DNA from 2 places in the Glutamicibacter sp. BS14 genome. Region 1 is predicted to be linked to the other one. Evidence: riboswitches for the same ligand, from Rfam matches in the RefSeq annotation. Region 1 holds a riboswitch; the other holds the start of a gene.
The links. A riboswitch is a leader RNA that binds a small molecule or an ion and turns the genes downstream of it on or off. The one in region 1 is predicted to bind glycine.
Positions count from the first base shown of each region.

Region 1 (4,208 bases):
GTGCCCAGCGAGATCCTCCTGAACTCCGCCGAATACGCCAAGGTGCTCGCTTCCATGCCAAGCGTCTGGCCGCTGGGCCAGAACATTGTCGGCTACCACGCGATCACCATGGGCGTGCTCATGGAAGAACTGGTACGCCGGGTCACCGGCAAGGAACTGAAAGAAGTCTTCGAGGAGCGCATCCGCAAGCCGCTGGGAGCCGAAGCATACATCGGCCAGGACCCCGCGCTGGAATCGCGCTACCGCGATGTATTGCCGGGCGCTGACGCCGCACCGGAATTCTTCGATCCGTTCTCCCCGGCCGGGCTTTCGGTGAACTCGGCCTCCGGTTTCGCGCTGGAAAGCGGCCCGGTCTACAACTGGCACGAACTGGCCAACGCGCCGCAGGTGCGCGAACTGGGCCCCGCATCCATGGGCGCGGTCGCCAATGCCCAAGGCCTCGCCGCAATCTATGCCGCCTCATTCGGTGCAGTGCCGGCACTGGGCGCCACCCGCGGATTCCTCACCGCCGACACCTGGTCCCAGGTTTCCACCGAGCTGGTCTACGGCCATGACCGGACCAACGGGCTGCTGCAGGCCTTCGCCCTGGGGTTCATGAAGGCCACCGCGCGCAACAACTATGGATCGATTTTCGCCTACGGCCATGACGGTGCGAATTCCTCGCTGGCCTTCGCCGATCCAGCCCACCAGCTGGGCTTCGGTTTCATCCCCTCGCGCAATGAAGGCGTCAAGGAGATCTCCACCGGGGTCAAGCTCAGCCAGCTGGCCCGCCAGCTGATCATGCAGAAGAACATGTCGGCCCAGGCTGCCGGCAGCAACGCGTAGTAAACCCATCGGGAATGGAACGAAGCAGGAGCGAAGTGAAGAAGTTTGTGGCACTAGGTGACTCGTTCACCGAAGGCGTTGGCGATGTGGATCCGACCCGGCCCAACCAGGTCCGCGGCTGGGCGGACCGGGTTTCGGAAGTGCTCTGCGCCGAAGGCGAATGGGAATACGCCAACCTGGCGGTGCGCGGCAAGAAGATCGGGCAGGTGATCAACCAGCAGCTGGACCAGGCGCTCGCACTGGCCCCGGATCTGGTCACCATCTATGCCGGTGGCAATGACATCCTGCGCCCGAAGGCGGACCTGGATGCGCTGATGCGCGGCTATGAAGGCATGGTGCGCCGCTTTGCCGAAGCCGGAAGCGCGGTCGTGCTGTTCACCGGTTTCGACACCGTGGAGTCACCGTTGTTCTCCAAGACCCGTCCGCGCACGGCCATTTACAACGAGAAGGTTCGCGAAATCGCGGACGAGTACGGCGCGGTGATCGCCGATTACTGGCGGTGGCGCGAATTCTCCGATCTGCGCTACTGGGCGGTGGATCGGCTGCACATGAACGAGCTGGGCCACACGCTGATGGCTTCGAAGGTCCTTGACGTGCTCGGCACCCATCGGATCACCGAGGGAAACTGGTCCTCCAGGATCCAGCAGCCGTCCCTGCCGGAACTGGCCGTGAACTCGCGCGGCGAAAAGCTGAAGCAGGAATTGGGCTGGGCCAGAGAGCATTTGGCTCCGTGGGTCAAGCGCCGGATCACCGGCACCTCGTCGGGTGATTCCTTGTCAGCGAAATATCCTGATTACATCCGTTTAACTGCCGACGCCAACTGAACGCATTTATGACTTTTCCGGACCCCGCTCCTGTTTGACCTTGGGGGCGGGGCAGGTAACATGGTGGTGTGCTGCAGGTCTCCGGCCGGCAGCGCGCGCCATAGACGGATGGCGGGAGAGTCCCGTTCACACCATGGACGGGCGCCGTAGGAGCAATTCCTCCCCAGGAAACTCTCAGGCACCCGTACCGCCATCATGAGGCAACTCTGGAAAGAAACCGGCCCGTTCCGGTTCACCGAAGGTGCAAGTGCCCGGCTTGGTTTGCTGGATGCGTAAAACTCTCAGGTTATGCAACAGGGATGGGGAGGTAAAAAGACCTTCCTTTGGCATGCGCCAAGACAGATCCCATGGAGATACCAGCACCATGACCATCACGCAGACTTCGGCACGAGCGAATACTGAATTCGTTTCACGCCATATCGGCCCACGTCCTTCCGACGTCACCACCATGCTTCAGACCCTGGGCTACGACAGCCTGGAAGAACTGATCGACACCGCCGTTCCGGCAGACATCCGCCAGGACTCCGCACTGGATATCCCAGACGCCCTGAGCGAAACCGAAGCCCTAGCCCACCTGCGTGCGCTTGCCTCGAAGAACGTCATGAAGACCCAGATGATCGGCCAGGGCTTCTACGACACCATCACCCCAGCCGTGATCCGCCGCAACATCGTGGAAAACCCAGCCTGGTACACCGCTTACACCCCGTACCAGCCGGAAATCTCCCAGGGCCGCCTCGAAGCCCTGCTGAACTTCCAGACCATGGTCATGGACCTGACCGGCCTGCCCATCGCCAACGCGTCGCTGCTGGATGAATCCTCCGCCGCCGCCGAAGCCGTGCTGATGATGCGCCGCGCCAACAAGAAGAAGTCCAAGGGCAAGACCGTGCTGGACTCCAACATCTTCCCGCAGACCCTCAAGGTCGTGCAGGGCCGCGCTGACGCGCTGGGCTTCGAAGTCGAGATTGCCGACCTTTCCGCAGGCTTGCCAGAGGGCGAGATCTCCGGCATTGTCCTGCAGCAGCCTGGCAACGACGGCTCGATCGCGGACCACGCTTCGATCATCGCCGCCGCCAAGGAAGCCGGCGCCATGGTTACCGTGATTGCCGACCTGCTGGCCCTGACCATGATCACCCCTCCGGGCGAGCAGGGTGCCGATATCGCCGTGGGCAACACCCAGCGATTCGGCGTGCCGCTGTTCTTCGGCGGACCGCACGCTGCCTACATGGCCGTGGCCGATGGCCTGACCCGTTCCATGCCAGGACGCCTGGTGGGCGTTTCGGCCGATGACGCCGGAGTCCCTGCCTACCGCTTGGCCCTGCAGACTCGCGAGCAGCACATCCGCCGCGAAAAGGCCACCTCCAACATCTGCACCGCACAGGCCCTGCTGGCCATCTGCGCTTCGATGTACGCGGTCTACCACGGCCCAGCCGGACTGAAGCAGATCGCCTCGCGCGCCAACAACCACGCCCGGGTGATCGCCAGCTCGCTGGTTTCCGGCGGCTACACCCTGGCTTCGGACTCCTTCTTCGACACCGTTGTGGTGAACGTCGAGAACGCCGATGCCATCATTGCCAAGGCCATCGAAGCAGGCATCAACCTGCGCAAGGTGGGCGAGACCCAGGTGGGCATCTCCACCGACGAGGCCACCACCTCGGGCGTAGTCAAGACCCTGCTTGAAGTCTTCGGCGCAGAGCTCTCGGCTCCGGAAGGCTTCGAGATCCCGGCAGGGCAGGTGCGCACCAGCGACTTCATGACCCACCCGATCTTCAACACCATCTCCTCCGAAACCCAGATGATGCGCTACCTGCGCCGGCTCTCGGACCGCGACCTGGCCCTGGACCGCACCATGATCCCGCTGGGTTCGTGCACCATGAAGCTGAACTCGGCCGCCGAAATGGAATCCATCACCTGGCCGGAATTCGCCTCGATCCACCCCTACGCGCCTGCAGCGCAGACCGAGGGCTGGCGCGAGCTGATCACCGACCTGGAAGGGCGCCTGACCGCAATCACCGGCTACGCTGGCGTTTCGATCCAGCCCAACGCCGGCTCGCAGGGCGAATACGCGGGCCTGCTGGCCATCTCGGACTACCACCGTTCGCGCGGCGAAGGCCAGCGCGATCTGTGCCTGATTCCGGCTTCGGCCCACGGCACCAATGCCGCGTCGGCAGTGCTGGCCGGGATGCGCGTGGTGGTCGTGAAGACCGCAGCCGATGGCACCATCGACGCGAACGACCTGGATGCCAAGATCGAGGCCAACAAGGACGTCCTTGCAGCCATCATGATCACCTACCCATCCACCCACGGCGTCTACGACTCCGACGTGCGCGAGGTCTGCGACAAGGTCCACGCCGCCGGCGGCCAGGTGTACATCGATGGCGCGAACATGAACGCCATGGTTGGCCTGGCCCAGCCAGGCAAGTTCGGCGGCGACGTGTCGCACCTGAACCTGCACAAGACCTTCTGCATCCCGCACGGCGGTGGCGGTCCAGGCGTAGGCCCAATCGGCGTTGGCGAGCACCTGCTGCCATTCCTGCCAGGCGATGCTTCGGGCACCTACTC
Region 1 covers NZ_CM167801.1:1,449,619-1,453,826, forward strand. The annotation lists gene AC1Z36_RS06850 (serine hydrolase domain-containing protein) at 1-825, shown strand, start outside; gene AC1Z36_RS06855 (SGNH/GDSL hydrolase family protein) at 873-1,649, shown strand; glycine riboswitch at 1,752-1,849, shown strand; gene gcvP (aminomethyl-transferring glycine dehydrogenase) at 2,014-4,208, shown strand, end outside.

Region 2 (4,208 bases), 420 kb from region 1:
CGCAGGCACCTGCATTGGCGTAGCGCTGACCGCAATAGTTTTCGCCTTCGATTCCCCGGTCTGGGTAATCCTGGCCGCTGCGCTGGCCTCGCAGTTCGTCATCGAGCTGGTGATTCTGCGCAACTATGCGGTGGGGATGGTATTCATGACGGTCACCGCACTGCTCATGGTCCACCTGGTCAGCCCTGAACCGGCCGCGTCCCTGCTCATCGACCGCATTTCCATGACGGCGCTGGGCGCTTTGGTGGGTGCGGTGCAGAGCATCGCCATTTCGCTGCTGGTGGCCCGCCGCCGCCAAGGCCGAACGCCGGGGGCTACCAGTGCTCGGTGACAACCTGCGCTTCGAGCTTGCCGGCCTCGATGGAGATATGGCGGGCTAATTCCAGGTCCAGTGTTCCCAGATGCTCGGGCTGGTTGTGCGTTAGGCGCAGCTCGACGATGGTAACCCGCCACTCCAGGTGCGGATGCCGGTTGTCCTGCTCGGCGCGCAGGCCTACCTGGACAATGAACTGCAAGGCCGTGCTCGCGCAATCGAAACGGTAAGCGGCCCGCAAACCCAAGTCATCACGCTTCCAATCAGGCAAGGCGCCCAGCCTCTGATCGAATTCGAAGCGCGGTAACGGACCGGTTGATGCCATGGTTCTCTCCTCCAAGCGGCAGCGGGTCGGACTATGCAAGTGGTTGCTGCCTGCCATCATGATCGCATCGACCCCGGCTATTGCGGTAGCGATCCCAGCGACTATGCAGTTAGGCCCCGGCATCTGGTGATGCCGGGGCCCGGCTGAGAGAGCTGTCAAGTGCTCGGGCTACTGGCGGATGTCCTCGGCAACCTGTGCGGCGGTTTCCGCTTCGCGCTTGGCGAAGGATTCCGCATCACGGTAGGCGGAGGCCTCATAGCGTTCGTGCGCCACCTTGGCCAGGTGCGCGGCGCGCAGTGCCTGGTGCTGGGGGTTGCGGCGGATGACCAGGTAGCCTGCAGCCAGGATCAGGAACCAGATCGGGGTAATGGCCATAGCCATGAGGGTATCGGTCTGGGTGGTCAGGGCCCACAAGATGAAGCCGAAGAATGCCAGCACAACATATGGCATGAAGCTGCCGCCAGGGACCTTGAACTTCGATGCGTCGTGCAGGTGCGGGCGACGAGCACGGAAGACCAGGTAGCTGAGCAGGATGATGGTCCAGACGAACATGAAGCACAGGGCCGAGACGGTGGTGACCAGTGTAAATGCTCCCATGACCGAATCGCCGCCGTAGAGCAGTGCGACGCCGGCCAGCAGGAACATGCAGGAGAACATCAGGGCGTTGCGCGGAACCTTGCGGCCTGACAGCTTGGTGAACGTCTTCGGTGCATCGCCTTCCATGGACAGGCCACGGAGCATGCGGGAGGTCGAGTAGATACCCGAGTTGGCGCTCGAAGCCGCCGAGGTAAGGACCACGAAGTTGATGATGCCAGCGGCGCCAGCCAGACCGGCCAGGGCGAACATGCCCACGAATGGCGATTGCGCAGCGGAGAACAGATCCCAGGGGGTCACGGCCATCAGGATGATCAGCGCGCCAACGTAGAAGAACAGGATGCGGACAGGAATCGAGTTGATTGCCTTGGGCAGGGTCTTTTCGGGGTCCTTGGTTTCCGCCGCGGTGGTGCCAACCAGCTCAATGCCAACGAAGGCGAAGACCGCGATCTGGAAACCGGCTACGAAGCCCATGAAGCCGGTCGGGAACATGCCGCCGTCGTTCCACAGGTTAGCGAAGGATGAAGAAGCACCGTTGTGCTCGAAACCGGTGATCACCATAACCAGGCCAACCACGATCAGTGCGCCGATGGCGACGATCTTGATCAGCGAGAACCAGAATTCGGTTTCGCCAAAAGCCTTCACTGTCGCCAGGTTCAGAACCAGCAGCAGCACGATACAGGCTAGTGCCGGGATCCATAGCGGCAAATCGCCCCACCAGAAGGCGACATAATGGGCGATGGCCACGACGTCGGCGATGCCGGTGACAACCCAGCAGAACCAGTAGGTCCAGCCGGTAAAGAATGCGGCCCAAGGGCCTAACAGGTCGCCGGCGAAGTCGGCGAAGCTCTTGTAGTTCAGGTTGCTCAACAGCAGTTCGCCCATGGCGCGCATGACGAAGAACAGCATGAAGCCAATGATCATGTAGACGAAGATGACCGACGGGCCGGCTACCGAGATGGTCTTGCCGGAGCCCATGAACAAGCCGGTGCCGATGGCGCCGCCAATGGCGATCAGCTGGATGTGACGATTGGAGAGCCCTCGTTCGAGTGCGGGGCCAGAACTGGTGGTACTCATGCTGATTGCCTTCCAGGAGTGTGGTGTGACGCCTCGAAGCGCTCCTGCCCCCAAGCCCTGAAGGCTTGGAGAGCAGCTGCTCGCTTTGAAGAACGCATCCGACTAGGAAGGATTCCAGCTGGGCATTGCGCGGCATGCTGCGCTCAGAGCAGTTGCTGCGAATGCCACGGGGAGTCCCTCGAAACTGGTGCGCTCGGTGCGGCACTGTTCTTGGTCCCTCCCCAATCTGTATTACAACCTGAGAGTTTTCACTTCCACCCGAATACTGGGTGAAGCTTGCTCCTTCGGTGAGCCCGGACGAACCTGGGCTGCTTTCCAGAGGTGCCTGTTCGTAGCGGTACAGGTGCCTGAGAGTTTCCCGGGGAGGAAATTGCTCCTACGGCGCCCGCCCATGGTGTGAGCGGATCTCTCCCGCCACGCATCAACGGCATATGTGGTGATTGCCATCACAGTATGCGCAGAAAAATGAACGTGGTGCAAGTCGCAATTTCACACTTCGGGCCCCGGATAACCGCTTGGCCACGCCAATCGTGGAAAGTGGCTGGCGAAATGGGGGATTCTCCGCTTCGTAATGATTCGGGAAGCAAGGGCATGGATGCGGCAAAACGGGGCATCGGTTCAACCGATGCCCCGCGTGGGGAGGTACGGAGGGCTACTTCCCGAACCGTCGCAGCCGCAGCGAGTTCAATACCACCAGCACCGAGCTGGCTGCCATGGCCGCTCCGGCGATCATCGGGTTCAGCAAGCCCAGGGCCGCAATCGGAATGCCGGCAGTGTTGTAGGCGAAAGCCCAGAACAGGTTCATCTTGATGGTGGACAGGGTTCGGGCCGACAGGTCGATGGCCTGCGTGACCTGATGCAGGTCGTTACCCATCAGGGTGATGTCCGCGGCTTCGATGGCCACATCGGTGCCCGAGCCCATGGCGATGCCGAGGTCGGCCTGCGCCAGTGCTGGCGCGTCATTCACCCCATCGCCCACCATGGCCACGACCTTGCCCTGCTCTTGCAATGAGGTGATCGCCTGGGCCTTGCCGGCAGGGAAGACCCCGGCGAATACGTCCTCGGCCTTGATGCCTACCTGGGCGGCAACCTCGGTAGCCACCGACTGGTTGTCGCCGGTCAGCAGCACCACGCGCAGGCCGCGCTCCTGGAGTTCGGCAATAGCTTTTGCGGAGCTGTCCTTGATCTTGTCCGCCACCGAGATCACTGCCTGGAACTGCTGGTCCACCGCGACCAGGATGGCGGTCGCGCCGGCCTGCTCGGCTTCCGCGAGCATGGCCTTGGCGGAGTCATCCAAGGACGCGCCCTGGGCTTCGAGCCAGCTGAAGCGGCCTACGGCAACGCGATGCCCGTTGACCGTGCCGACCACGCCGCCGCCCGGATCGGAATCGAAGTCGCTGGCTTCGGGCAGCGGGCCCAAGCCGGCTGCGGCCTTGGCGATGGCCTGGGCGATCGGATGCTCGGAATGGTGTTCCACGGCACCGGCCAAGACCAGGACCTCATCGGGATCGACTCCGTCGATGGCCTGGGTGCCCTGGTGGGCCATGACCCCGGTGGTCACGGTGCCGGTCTTGTCCAGCACGATGGTGTCCAGCTTGCGGGTATCTTCCAGGACCTGCGGGCCGCGGATCAGGATGCCCAGCTGCGCGCCGCGGCCGGTACCGACCAGCAAGCCGATCGGGGTCGCCAGGCCCAACGCGCAGGGGCAGGCGATGACCAGCACGGCGACCGCAGCGGTGAACGCCTGGTAGGGATCGCCGCTGGCAAAGAACCAGGTCACGAACGTGAGCAGCGCAATGGCCAGTACGATCGGCACGAAGACGGAGGATATCCGGTCAGCCAGGCGGGCAATGGGCGCCTTGCCCGATTGGGCTTCGGAGACCAGCTTGCCCATCTGGG
Region 2 covers NZ_CM167801.1:1,029,677-1,033,884, forward strand. The annotation lists gene AC1Z36_RS04930 (FUSC family protein) at 1-331, shown strand, start outside; gene AC1Z36_RS04935 (4a-hydroxytetrahydrobiopterin dehydratase) at 315-638, opposite strand; gene cycA (D-serine/D-alanine/glycine transporter) at 807-2,309, opposite strand; glycine riboswitch at 2,526-2,634, opposite strand; glycine riboswitch at 2,635-2,733, opposite strand; gene AC1Z36_RS04945 (heavy metal translocating P-type ATPase) at 2,962-4,208, opposite strand, start outside.
Region 2: it holds a riboswitch for glycine, as region 1 does, so the genes downstream of both, cycA (D-serine/D-alanine/glycine transporter) here and gcvP (aminomethyl-transferring glycine dehydrogenase) in region 1, are expected to answer to the same signal.